3 regions of the Streptomyces sp. SID8374 genome follow, and region 1 is predicted to be linked to each of the others. Evidence: riboswitches for the same ligand, from Rfam matches in the RefSeq annotation. Region 1 holds a riboswitch; each other region holds the start of a gene.
What was found. A riboswitch is a leader RNA that binds a small molecule or an ion and turns the genes downstream of it on or off. The one in region 1 is predicted to bind cobalamin.
Positions count from the first base shown of each region.

Region 1 (4,471 bases):
GCCAGCGTCTTGGCCCGGTCGAAGCGCACCCGCACCGGCAGCAGGCCCAGCCCGTCCACGACCCCCGCCCGCGACTCCACCTCGTCCTCGATCCGCTCACCGAGCACCTGGAACCCGCCGCAGATCCCCAGCACCGGCCGCCCCTCACGCGCCCGCCGCACCAGCGCCTCCGCGAGCCCCCGCTCCCGCAGCCAGGCCAGCGCTTTCACCGTGCCGCGCGTCCCGGGCACGACGACCAGGTCCGCGTCGGCCAGCTCATCGGGCCGGTCCACGAACCGCACGACGACGCCCGGTTCGGCGGCCAGCGCGTCCACGTCCGTGAAGTTCGACATCAACGGCACCGCGCAGACGGCGACCCGCAGCACGTCATCCCCATGGGGCGGCGCCACGACCGACTCCCGTACCGCACCCCGCAGGGAGACCCGCAGGCCGTCCTCCTCGTCGATACCGAGCCCATGGGTGAACGGCAGCACCCCGTACGTCCGCCGTCCGGTGAGCCCGTACAGCATGTCCAGCCCCGGTTCCAGCAGCGAGACGTCACCCCGGAACTTGTTCACCAGGTACCCCGCGACCAGCGCCTGGTCCTCCGCGCTCAGCAGCGCCGTCGTCCCGAAGAAGGAGGCGAAGACCCCGCCCCGGTCGATGTCCCCGACCACCAGCACGGGGAAGCGGGCCGCCCGCGCGATCCCCATGTTCACGATGTCGGTCCGCCGCAGGTTGATCTCCGCAGGGGACCCCGCCCCTTCGCAGATCACCGCGTCGTACGTCGACCGCAGCTGCTCCAGACAGTCGGTGACCGTCCCGAGCAGCGCCTCCTGCCGGCCCCCGTGGTAGCCCCGGGCGCTCATCTCGCCCACCGGCTTGCCCATCAGCACGACCTGGCTGGACCGGTCGCTGCCCGGCTTCAGCAGCACCGGGTTCATCAGCGCGGTCGGCTCCACCCGGGCGGCCTGCGCCTGCATGGCCTGCGCGCGGCCGATCTCCGCGCCCTCGCGGGTGACGAAGGAGTTGAGGGACATGTTCTGCGCCTTGAACGGCGCGACCTTCACGCCCCGGCGCACCAGCCACCGGCAGATCCCCGCTGTGACGACGCTCTTGCCCGCGTCCGATGTGGTCCCCGCGACCAGCAGCCCACCGCTCATGCCCGTCCCCGCTTCCGTCCCATGACTGTTCGCCCCGCGACCACGCGCCCCGCGACCGTCCGCCCCACCACAGACACCCCGAGGGCCAGCACACTCACGCGCCGCGACAGCCGCACCGCGCGTTCGATGTCGGCGCTCCGCACGTCCCGCCCGGACGCCCCGTTCAGGACCGGCCGGTGTTCGACGCGCCCCGCGTACGCCAGCGTCCCGCCGAGCCGTACGCCGAGCGCCCCCGCGAACGCGGCCTCCACCGGCCCGGCGTTCGGGCTCGGATGGCGCCCCGCGTCCGCCTTCCAGGCGCGTACGGCCTCCGAGGGCCGCCCGCCCGCCACGACAGCCAGCGCGGCCGTCAACCGGGCGCCGGGCCACCCCGCGAGGTCGTCCAGACGGGCCGAGGCCCAGCCGTAACGGCGGTAACGGGGCGACTTGTGGCCGACCATCGCGTCGAGGGTGTTCACGGCCCGGAAGCCGACGAGCCCCGGCACCCCGCCGATGGCGCCCCACACCAGCGCGCCGACGACGGCGTCCGAGGTGTTCTCCGCGACCGACTCCACCACGGCGCGGGCGATCTGCGGCCCGTCCAGGGAGTGCGGATCGCGCCCGCACAGATGCGGCAGCCGCTCCCGGGCCACCTCCAGGTCCCCGGCGGCCAGCGCGCCCCCGATGGCACGGGCCTCCCGGCCCAGCGACGTACCGCCGACGACCGACCACGTGGTGGCGGCCGTCAGCGCGACGGCGAGCGCGGGGCGTCCCTGTACGGCACGGGCGGCCAGTGCGGCGGCCCCCACGGCGCCTCCGGCGCACAGCAGGGTGTGCAGTGCGCCCCGGCCCCGGTCGTCACGCCACAGCAGGGACTCCACCCGCGCGGCTGCCCGGCCGAAACCGGCCACGGGGTGGCCCCGCCGAGGGTCGCCGAGGGCCGCGTCGGCGATCAGCCCGGCGGTGGCGCCGTACGCGAAGACACGATCGGCACGCACGGTTCAGGCCGCCGCGGGCAGAGGCGTTCCGGCATGAAGAGGTACGGGAAGAGGCACAGGGTGCGGCGCACGGCGGCCGGGCATGGCTTATGTCCTCACTCAGGGTCCGCGCCCTGGTTCGACGTGACCGGCGACAAGAGTCTCCTGGCTTCCCGGATCCGCAGTTCCCCCGGCCTTCCAGCCCTCGTGCGGAGGGCCGTGACATCCGGTGTGGGGGAGTGCTCCCCGGTGACAGTGGCGGGACCGCGCCGGATTCGCACCGGCTTCCTCTTCTGTCGCCGTAAATGGCTCCGGCAGTCCACCACGCTGCGAGAACGGCCGTCAACTTGCTGTTGACCTGCGGAGGTCCAGTGTGCGCAGACGCACATCGGGCCGGACACACGGTGGTGTGTCCGGCCCGAAGGAGTGCGGTGGGGCGCGTCAGGCGACGATCAGATAGATCCCGTACGCGACCGCCGCCGCGCACGCCGCGAAGCAGGCGTACGCGCCGGTGCGCGCCAGTGCGGCCGAACCGCCGGAGGCGCCGCCGGCGGCCGTGGCCGACAGCTTGGAGAGGGCGACGATGCCCAGGGTGAAGACGCCGACCAGCGCGACGGTGACCACGAGACTGACACCGAAGACGGAGGCGAGAGCTGCCCAGTCGATTTTCATACGGATCTGTCCTTACACCGTCGCCGCGGGGCGGGCTGTGTCGTCGGGCGCCGAGGCCGGGGCCGGGATGGTGGTCGAGAGGTCGGCGGCCGGACCGCCGATGGGCGGCGGCGCGACCGCGGCCATGGCGGTGGTGACGACACCCTGGGGCTCGTCGTCCACCGTGACCTCGGTGTCGTTGACGTTGGTGTGGTCCACCGGCTGGCGGCGCGAGGCCACCCAGATGGCGAAGGAGCCGCCGACCAGCAGGATCGCGGTGGTGGTGATGCCCCACGGGCCTTGCTTGGTGAGGAACTCGGCGCCCGCGCCGACCAGGCCCGCGGCCGGGAGCGTCAGGCCCCAGGCGACGAACATCCGGGTGGCGGTGGACCAGCGGACCACGCCGCCCTTGCGGCCGAGGCCCGCGCCCATCACGGCACCCGAGCAGGACTGGGTGGTGGAGAGCGAGAAGCCGAGGTGCGAGGAGGCCAGGATGACCGTGGCCGCGCTGGTCTGGGCGGCGAAGCCCTGCGGCGGCTGGAGGTCGGTGAGGCCCTTGCCCATGGTGCGGATGATGCGCCAGCCGCCGAGGTAGGTGCCGAGCGCGATGGCGACACCGGCGGAGACGATGACCCACATCGGCGGGTTGGAGCCGGGGGCGAGGACGCCGCCGGTGACCAAAGCGAGGGTGATGATGCCCATCGTCTTCTGGGCGTCGTTGGTGCCGTGGGCGAGCGAGACGAGACCGGCCGAGGCGATCTGTCCGGCCCGGTAGCCCTTGGCCGTCGACTTGAGCTGGTTCTCGTCGGTGACGTTCCGGTTGATCCGGTACGTCAGCTTCGTGGCCAGCATCGCGGCGAGACCGGCGACCAGCGGGGCGGCGATCGCGGGGAGCAGCACCTTGGTGACGACGGTGCCGCCGTTGATCGAGGACCAGCCGGCCGACATGACTGCCGCACCGATCAGACCGCCGAACAGGGCGTGGGAGGAGCTGGAGGGCAGGCCGACCAGCCAGGTCAGCAGGTTCCACAGGATGGCGCCGACGAGCGCCGCGAAGATGACCTCGGTTCTGAGGCCGTTCTCGTTGACGATCCCGCCGGAGATCGTCTTGGCGACCTCCACTGACAGGAACGCGCCGATGAGGTTGAGAACGGCGGACATGGCCACCGCTGTCTTGGGCTTCAGTGCGCCGGTCGAGATGGTCGTTGCCATCGCGTTGGCGGTGTCGTGGAAACCGTTCGTGAAATCGAACACGAGAGCTGTCACGACCACAATCGCGAGCAGCAGCGTGATGTGTTCCATTTACCCAGGCAATCGTTCGACGTCAGTGGCTCGTGGACCGTAGGCAACCTGGGTGAACGGAAGATGAACTGGGCGGGGCGCTGTGGTGACTCGAATCGGAGTGCGGTGATTCCGCTTGTGTGCGGGTGAGGTTGCGGGACGCGGGTGGGGCACGGGCTGGTCTGCCCTTTGCTCCTCGTTGGCGAAGTTTTTGACGGTCACATCCGGCCCCGGAAGAGATCCCCGTCACGTGGGGGACGACGTTCCGGTTTCCGGCCACCGCCCCTACGCTCGCCCCATGAGCGAGCAGCAGCCGGAATCCGTCGCCCTGGCCTGGCGGGACGTGGTCGCGACCGCCCGCCGGAGCGCCGCCGAAGGCCTGGTCGTCGGCACCTCCGGCAATGTGTCGGCCCGCGTCGGAGACCTGGTCCTGGTGACCCC
Region 1 is NZ_WWGH01000001.1:1,288,542-1,293,012, reverse strand. Features, by position in the region: gene GTY67_RS05815 (cobyric acid synthase) at 1-1,142, opposite strand, end outside; gene GTY67_RS05810 (cobalamin biosynthesis protein) at 1,139-2,119, opposite strand; cobalamin riboswitch at 2,257-2,391, opposite strand; gene GTY67_RS05805 (hypothetical protein) at 2,540-2,770, opposite strand; gene GTY67_RS05800 (inorganic phosphate transporter) at 2,783-4,051, opposite strand; gene GTY67_RS05795 (class II aldolase/adducin family protein) at 4,329-4,471, shown strand, end outside.

Region 2 (4,471 bases), on a different contig from region 1:
TGCTTGCCGCCGATGAAATGGCTGAGTTCGCGGACCATGGAAACCTGCTCTCGTCGGTGAGATCGTCAGGAGAGATCCGGGGATGGCGCACGGGCCCCACCGCACACGGCGCCGGTCGGGGGCGCGCGGGGCGTGACAGGGCTCGCCGTCGGGGGACGCGGAGGGCTGGGGCCGTCAGGGGAAGGCGGGGAGAACCGCTCGCCGGGACGGGCCTGCGGGGCCGTGGGTGCGGACCGGTGCCATGCGTGTCTGCTCCATCCTCGTGGAAACACGGAACATCCCGCGGCCGGTATCCTGACTCCCGGATCAGCGCCCGCCCTCATGCCTTCCCGACGGCTGCTTCGCCGTCAGTGGCGTTTCCTACGAGGACGAACTCCCCGGTCACAGTGGCGGGACCGCGCCGGAATCGCACCGGCTTCCCTGACACCACGGGCCTTGAGGGTGCCCGGCTGCACGCCGGCCACCCCGCTGCTCACGAACATATAGTTGGACGTCCTAGTAAGTCCACCCCGCCTCGCCCCGGCCTCCCCTCGGGCCTGGCGCGATGGCCCGCCCCGCTCCTGGCATGATCGGCCGACATGAGCGACGCACCACGGCACATCCTCGTCATCGGCATGGGAGCCGGCGACCCCGACCATCTGACCCTCGCCGCGGTGAAGGCGATGCGCAGGGCGCGGGTCTTCTTCGTGCTCGGCAAGGGCCGGGAGAAGGAGTCCCTGACCCGGCTGCGGCGGGACATCCTGGCCGAGCACCTCACCGGCCCCTACCGGGTCGTCGAGGCCGAGGACCCCTGGCGGGACCGCACCCAGGACGACCGGGGCCGCTACACCTCGGCGGTGCACGACTGGCGCCACCGCCGCGCCGACATCTGCGAGCGCCTGATCATCGAGGAGCTGGCACCGGGGGAGACGGGTGCCTTCCTGGTCTGGGGCGACCCGTCGCTGTACGACAGCACCCTCGCGATCCTGGAGGACATCCGGGCCCGTGGAACGGTGGAATTCGGCCATGAGGTGATCCCCGGCATCAGCAGCGTCTCCGCGCTCGCCGCCCGCCACCGCACCTCCCTGAACCAGGTCGGCCGCCCCATCCACATCACCCCCGGCCGACGGCTCGCCGAAGGGTTCCCGGACGACGACGGGGACATCGTGGTGATGCTGGACGGGCACGAGAGCTTCACCCATCTGACGGGCAGGGGGCTGTGGATCTACTGGGGCGCCTACATCGGCACCCCGGACGAACTCCTCGTCTCCGGCCCCCTCGACGAGGTCGCCGAGCGGATCAGCCAGGTCCGCGCCGAGGCCCGCGAACGCCACGGCTGGATCATGGACACGTACCTGCTGCGCCACGGGCCGGAGGACCCGCACGGTCCGGAGAGCGCTGGCGGCACGGGGAGCGCAGGCGGTCCGGAGGGCGCAGGCGGTTCGGAGGGCGCAGGCGGCGCCCACAGCTGAGGGGCCCCGGCTGGGAGCGGGGCCCGGACAGGTGAGCGGTCATGTGACGCACGGCGGCGGGTCGCGTCGAGGCGCGGGCGGCCGCCGCACCTCGCCGTCGGACCGGCCGGAGGTCAGCTCCGGGACTCGTGCGCCCGGATCACTCCGAGCCCGTGCCCCAGGCTCGGGCACTCGGCGGTCAGGTCGTTGCCCCGCACCAGATAGTTGTGCACGCGCCCGTCGGCGGGCCGCTCCACGGCCCGGTACAGCGTGCCGTTCACGGTGATCGTCCAGTCGTCGCCGTCCTGGGCCCACCCGACTGTCTTCTTCATATAGCGCTTCCCTCACTCGTCGCCGCCGCGGGTCGGCGGCCGGGTATTGGCAAGAAGAACGGGCTGTGACGCTCTGTGGTTCCGGTTCGCCTACGCCATTCGGTTACATCTGTGTCACCGTGCCCCCATGACCTGACCGGAAGTCAGCGAACGGGCGAAGAGGAGCGGAACCCGAGGTCACCCGTTCGGAGTCCGTGTCTCACGTCACCGTCCGAAGTGTGAACAACGGTGTGCGCCCGGCGGTCGCCCCCTTAGGGTGGCCGGTGCAGCTGGTTCGCCCTGCCCGCCAGGCAGGGTGTCGTAAGAGGGAACCCGGTGGGAATCCGGGACTGCCCCGCAGCGGTGAGTGGGAACGACCGCCGTCATACGCACTGGGCCCGGCCGGGTCTGGGAAGCGACGGCCAGTAGGTGTCTGCCCCGGCAGGCGTGCCCGCGAGTCCGAAGACCTGCCCGTTGCCCGCACGCGACCGTTCGTGTGCGGAGTTCCCGGTGACCTCGTGGGCGGGTCGGCGTAACCGTCGGGTGGGCGGACACGGTCAACGTGTCGCGTTTCCGCCCGATTTCGTCACCCCTTCGCGTCCGCGTCCCGTCCCGGGATCAGCTGGAGACATGCTCGCGAAGGAGAGTCACGTGACAGCGAAGCCCGCAGCCGCGGCAGCACGGGCCACCGTGTACGGCTACCCCCGCCAGGGTCGGAACCGTGAACTGAAGAAGGCCGTCGAGGGCTACTGGAAGGGCCGCGTCGACGCGGACACCCTCCGCCAGACCGCCGCCGAACTGCGCAGGGGGACTTGGGAGCAGCTCGCCGAGGCCGGGGTCCACGAGGTGCCCACCGGTGACTTCTCGTACTACGACCATGTCCTGGACACCAGTGTCATGGTCGGCGCTGTCCCCGAGCGGCACCGTGAGGCGGTCCAGGCGGACGCCCTGGACGGCTACTTCGCCATGGCCCGCGGTACGCAGGACGTGGCCCCGCTGGAGATGACCAAGTGGTTCGACACCAACTACCACTATCTGGTGCCTGAGTTGGGGCCGGACACGGTGTTCACCGCCGACTCCGCCAAGCAGGTCGCCGAGTTGAAGGAGGCCCTCGCGCTGGGGCACACCCCGCGCCCGGTCCTCGTCGGGCCCGTCACCTACCTCCTGCTCGCCAAGGCGGCCCCCGGGGTGGCCCCCGACTTCGAGCCGCTGACCCTGCTGGACCGGCTCCTGCCCGTGTACGCCGAGGTCCTCGCCGACCTCCGGGCCGCGGGCGCCGAATGGGTGCAGCTGGACGAGCCCGCCCTCGTCCAGGACCGCACCCCGGCCGAGCTGAACGCCACCGCCCGCGCCTACCGCGAGCTGGGCTCCCTCACCGACCGGTCCAAGCTGCTGGTCGCCTCCTACTTCGGGCGGCTCGGCGAGGCCCTGCCGGTGCTGGCCAAGTCCCCGGTCGAGGGGCTCGCACTGGACTTCACCGAGTCCGGCGCCGCCAACCTCGCCGACCTCGCGGCGGCCGGCGGACTGCCCGGCAAGCGCCTGGTCGCGGGCGTCGTCAACGGCCGCAACATCTGGATCAACGACTACGAGAAGTCGCTCGCCACCCTCGGCACGCTCCTCGGCCTCGCGGACCACGTCGACGTCTCCGCCTCCAGCTCCCTCCTGCACGTCCCGCTGGACGCCGACGCCGAGCACGACATCGACCCGCAGATCGCCCGCTGGCTCGCCTTCGCCCAGCAGAAGACCGCCGAGATCGTCACCCTGGCCAAGGGGCTCTCCCACGGCACCGAGGCCATCTCCGCCGAACTCGCCGCCAACCGGGCCGACCTGGCCTCCCGTACCGACGCCGTCATCACCCGCGACCCGGCCGTCCGGGCCCGTACGGCCGCCATCACCGACGCCGACGGCCGCCGCTCCCAGCCGTACGCCGAGCGGACCGCCGCCCAGCGCGCCCACCTCGGGCTGCCGCTGCTGCCGACCACCACGATCGGCTCGTTCCCGCAGACCACCGAACTGCGCACCGCCCGCGCCGACCTGCGGGCCGGCCGGATCGACGAGGCCGGGTACGAGGAGCGGATCAAGGACGAGATCCGCGAGGTCCTCTCCTTCCAGGAGAAGGCCGGGATCGACGTCCTGGTCCACGGCGAACCCGAACGCAACGACATGGTCCAATACTTCGCCGAGCAGCTCACCGGCTACCTCGCCACCCAGCACGGCTGGGTCCAGTCGTACGGCACCCGCTACGTCCGCCCGCCGGTCCTCGCCGGGGACATCTCGCGCCCCGAGCCGATGACGGTGCGCTGGACGACGTACGCGCAGTCGCTGACCGAGCGCCCCGTCAAGGGCATGCTCACCGGCCCGGTCACCATGCTCGCCTGGTCCTTCGTCCGCGACGACCAGCCGCTCGGCGAGACCGCCCGCCAGGTGGCGCTCGCCCTGCGCGACGAGGTCGACGACCTGGAGGCGAACGGCACTTCGGTGATCCAGGTCGATGAGCCCGCGCTGCGCGAGACGCTGCCGCTGCGGGCCGACGAGCACGCCGCGTACCTTCAGTGGGCGACGGAGTCCTTCCGACTCGCCACCTCCGGGGTGCGGCCGGACACCCAGATCCACACCCACATGTGCTACGCGGAGTTCGGCGACATCGTCCAGGCCATCGACGACCTCGACGCCGACGTCATCAGCCTGGAGGCCGCCCGCTCCCACATGCAGGTCGCCCGCGAACTGGCC
Region 2 is NZ_WWGH01000002.1:1,456,255-1,460,725, forward strand. Features, by position in the region: gene GTY67_RS29835 (CoA-acylating methylmalonate-semialdehyde dehydrogenase) at 1-38, opposite strand, end outside; cobalamin riboswitch at 267-446, opposite strand; gene cobF (precorrin-6A synthase (deacetylating)) at 579-1,451, shown strand; gene GTY67_RS29845 (hypothetical protein) at 1,565-1,762, opposite strand; cobalamin riboswitch at 2,064-2,210, shown strand; gene metE (5-methyltetrahydropteroyltriglutamate--homocysteine S-methyltransferase) at 2,393-4,471, shown strand, end outside.
Region 2: it holds a riboswitch for cobalamin, as region 1 does, so the genes downstream of both, metE (5-methyltetrahydropteroyltriglutamate--homocysteine S-methyltransferase) here and GTY67_RS05810 (cobalamin biosynthesis protein) in region 1, are expected to answer to the same signal.

Region 3 (4,471 bases), on a different contig from region 1:
GCAGCGCCTCACGGGTGCGGGCGTCCCACACGCCGAGCTTCTTCAGCTCGTCCACCAGGTAGGCGTTCACCTGGAGGAACTCACCGCTGAGCGTCTCGCGCTTGAACAGGTTGGAGACCTGCGGCTCGATGCACTCGTACACACCGGCGATCGAGGCGATCGTGGCGGTCGGCGCGATGGCGAGCAGCAGCGAGTTGCGCATACCGGTTTTCGCGACCCGGGCGCGCAGGGCGTCCCAGCGCTCCGGCCAGTTCAGCTCGGTGTCGTAGTGGTCGGGGTGCAGCACACCGCGCGCGGCACGCGTCTCGGACCACGCGGGCAGCGGGCCCGAACGCTCGGCGAGGTCGCAGGACGCCTCGTACGCGGCGAGCATGATGCGCTCGGAGATTTTCGTCGAGAGCGCGCGGGCCTGCGGCGAGTCGAAGGGCATCCGCAGCTGGAAGAAGACGTCCTGGAGGCCCATCGCGCCCAGGCCGACCGGCCGCCAGCGGGAGTTGGAGCGCCCGGCCTGCTCGGTCGGGTAGAAGTTGATGTCGACGACCCGGTCGAGGAAGGTGACCGCGGTGCGGACCGTGGCGTCCAGGCGCTCCCAGTCGATGGAGCCGTTCGCCACGAAGGCGCCCAGGTTGACCGAGCCCAGGTTGCAGACGGCCGTCTCGCCGTCGTCGGTGACCTCCAGGATCTCCGTGCACAGGTTCGAGGAGTGCACGACCCGGCCCGGCTCGGCGGTCTGGTTCGCGGTCCGGTTGGAGGCGTCCTTGAACGTCATCCAGCCCTGGCCGGTCTGCGCGAGGGTCCGCATCATCCGGCCGTACAGCTCACGCGCCGGGATCGTCTTGCGGGCCAGGCCCTTGGCCTCGGCCGCGCGGTAGGCCGCGTCGAACTCGTCGCCCCACAGGTCGACCAGCTCGGGCACCTCGGCGGGGGAGAACAGCGACCAGTCGGTGTCCGCGTCGACGCGGCGCATGAACTCGTCCGGGATCCAGTGCGCCAGGTTCAGGTTGTGCGTACGGCGCTGGTCCTCACCGGTGTTGTCGCGGAGCTCCAGGAACTCCTCGATGTCCGCGTGCCAGGTCTCCAGGTAGACAGCGGCCGCGCCCTTGCGGCGGCCGCCCTGGTTCACCGCCGCCACCGAGGCGTCCAGCGTCTTGAGGAACGGCACGATGCCGTTGGAGTGCCCGTTGGTGCCCCGGATCAGCGAACCCCGGGCGCGGATGCGGGAGTACGACAGACCGATGCCGCCCGCGTGCTTGGAGAGGCGCGCCACCTGGTGGTAGCGGTCGTAGATCGAGTCCAGCTCGTCCTTGGGGGAGTCCAGCAGGTAGCAGGAGGACATCTGCGGGTGCCGGGTGCCGGAGTTGAAGAGCGTGGGGGAGGAGGGGAGGTAGTCCAGCCGGCTCATCAGTTTGTAGAGCGCGGCGACCTCGTCCAGCGCGCGCACCGACTCGTCCTCGGCCAGGCCCGCGGCCACGCGCAGCATGAAGTGCTGCGGGGTCTCGATGACCTGACGGGTGAGCGGGTGGCGCAGCAGGTAACGGCTGTGCAGCGTACGGAGGCCGAAGTAGCCGAAGCGGTCGTCGGCACCGTCGGCCAGCGCCTGGTCGACGAGCTCGTCCAGCGCGGCCGCGTGCAGCGCCACGAACTCGGCGGTGCGGTCGGCGATCAGGCCCTCGCGGTGGCCCACCGCGACCGAGGCGGAGAAGTGCGTCGCGCCCTGGCCCGCGGCCTCGTCCGCGATCGTACGGGTCAGCAGCCGGGCGGCGAGCCGGGAGTACGCCGGGTCCTCGGAGATCAGCCCCGCCGCCGCCTCGGTGGCCAGCGAGCGCAGCTCGGCCTCGTCGGAGCGGGCGTTGCGCCCGCGCAGCGCGGAGGCGGCGACCCGTCCGGGGTCGGTGTCGGGCAGATCGACGGTGAGGTCGGTCAGGGTCCGCAGCAGGGCGGTCCCGGGTCCGTCGTTCGTGCCTTCGCCGGACGTGGTGGAGGCAGCGGATTCGGTGGCTGAAACCGGATCGGCGGGCGCGATGGTCACTGGGCTTTCCCTCGCTCGGCTGGGGGCCGGCGGCGAGCGGGGAGCCGGGCAGCACGGTGCCCTTCAGGGCAGCACTGCTCACGGCGTCCACCGGCCCATCCGCGAGGCCCGGACGTCTGGCGTCCGGTTCGGTCGATCCGGACGCGCTGTCGACAGGTCGTCGGACTTCGGGTGTGCAAAAGCACACTGATCACACCGTTGCGGGACAGTTCCGGATTCGCACCGGATTCCCCTGCGGCGACAGCGAGGTCGAGCATACATGTGGGGGGCGCTCGATGAGGAAGCCCCCACATGTTGTGTCGGCGTGAACAGATGTCGGTATGGCGGTCTGGCTTCTTCGCCCGGTTTTCTCCGGATCGGACAGCTGCGGACAGCCCCGTGCGAGGGCGCGAAAAGGGGCCGCCGCGCCCCTGGGAGGGGTGCGACGGCCCCGATCGGCCGGTGGTGGTCAGCAGCAGCGGAAGCCCTCGCGCGGGTCCGCCTCGCGGGCGTCCGTACGGCTGCGTTCGAAGGCGCGGCGGGTCATCACCGGCGTGTCCGGATCGTGGGCCCTCGCGTGCGCCACATAGCGGTCGTACGTCGACTCGCCGGTCAGCTCACGGACGTACCAGCGGATCCGTCCGGCCACCCGCCGTACGTCCGCGAGGGTCATGTCCGGCTCCCCGCTCCCGCCGCTTCCTTGCGGATGCCGCCCTCGGGGCCGACACCGGCGGCGGCCAGTTCGGCCTTCTCCTCCTTGGTGGCGATGAGCGAGGCCGGGGCGACGAACTTGGACTGGACGAACGGCGTCTCGTGGAGCTTGACGCTCTCCGGGTCGCGGATGGCGTTGAAGCAGACCCGCCCGGCGTCCACCAGCACCACGATGATGAGGAGTGCGAAGAGGGCGCACAGCACCCCGTCGACGGTGGAGTTGGTGACGACGGTCTGCATGTCGTCCATGTTCTTGGCCGGGGGCAGCACCTCGCCCGCGTCGATGCCCGCCTGGTACTTGTCGCGCTGGGCGAAGAAGCCGACCTTCACGTCCGGCGAGAAGATCTTCTGCCAGCTGGCGGTGAGGGTGACCGCCACGTCCCAGGCGAGCGGGACCGCGGTGACCCACGCCCACTTCAGGCGGCCGGACTTGACCAGCAGGGTGGTGCAGACGGCCAGCGCGACGGCGGCCAGCAGCTGGTTGGCGATGCCGAAGAGCGGGAAGAGCTGGTTGATGCCGCCCAGCGGGTCGTGCACACCGACCCAGAGGAAGTAGCCCCAGCCGCCGACCACGACGGCGCTGGCGAACCAGACGCCCGGCTTCCAGCTGACCTCGCGGAACGGCTTGTAGGCGTTGCCCAGCATGTCCTGGAGCATGAAGCGCCCGACGCGGGTGCCGGCGTCCACGGTGGTGAGGATGAAGAGTGCCTCGAACATGATGGCGAAGTGGTACCAGAACGCCTTCATCGCGGTCCCGCCGACCACCGCGGAGAAGATCTCCGACATGCCGAGCGCGAACGTGGGCGCGCCACCGGTCCGCGAGAGCAGGCTCGCCTCCTCGACGTCCTTGGCGGCCTGGGCCAGGGCGTCCGGCGTGATGGTGAAGCCGAAGTTGGCCACGGCCTGGGAGGCGGACTGGACGCTGTCGCCGATCACACCGACGGGCGCGTTGATGGCGAAGTAGAGACCGGGGTCGATGATGCAGGCCGCGATCATCGCCATGATCGCGACGAACGACTCGACCAGCATGGCGCCGTAGCCGATCACCCGGATCTGCGTCTCCTTCTGGACCATCTTCGGCGTGGTGCCGGAGGAGACCAGGGAGTGGAAGCCGGAGAGCGCGCCGCAGGCGATGGTGATGAAGACGAACGGGAACATCGAACCGGCGAAGACCGGTCCCGAGCCGCTGGAGGCGAAGTCGGTGACCGCGGGCATCTTCAGGGTCGGCAGCGCGACGACCACGCCCAGGGCCAGCAGCCCGATCGTGCCGACCTTCATGAAGGTGGAGAGGTAGTCGCGCGGGGCCAGCAGCAGCCACACGGGGAGCACGGAGGCGAGGAACCCGTACACGATCATCCAGATGACCAGCGTGCCCGGCTCCAGCGTGAAGAAGTCCGCCCACGACGACTCGGCGACCCAGCCGCCTGAGACGATCGCCAGGAGCAGCAGCGCGACGCCGATGAGGGAGACCTCACTGACCTTGCCGGGCCGCAGGATGCGCAGATAGACGCCCATGAAGAGGGCGATCGGGATCGTCATGCCGATGGAGAAGACGCCCCACGGCGAGTGGGCGAGCGCGTTCACGATGACCAGCGCGAGGACCGCGAGCAGGATGATCATGATGATGAAGACCGCGACCAGTGCGGCGATCCCGCCGACCGGGCCGATCTCGTCACGCGCCATCTGGCCGAGGGAACGGCCGTTGCGGCGGGTGGAGAAGAACAGCGTCACCATGTCCTGGACGGCACCGGC
Region 3 is NZ_WWGH01000002.1:65,223-69,693, forward strand. Features, by position in the region: gene GTY67_RS23955 (ribonucleoside-diphosphate reductase subunit alpha) at 1-2,029, opposite strand, end outside; cobalamin riboswitch at 2,163-2,298, opposite strand; gene GTY67_RS23960 (YbdD/YjiX family protein) at 2,478-2,681, opposite strand; gene GTY67_RS23965 (carbon starvation CstA family protein) at 2,678-4,471, opposite strand, start outside.
Region 3: it holds a riboswitch for cobalamin, as region 1 does, so the genes downstream of both, GTY67_RS23955 (ribonucleoside-diphosphate reductase subunit alpha) here and GTY67_RS05810 (cobalamin biosynthesis protein) in region 1, are expected to answer to the same signal.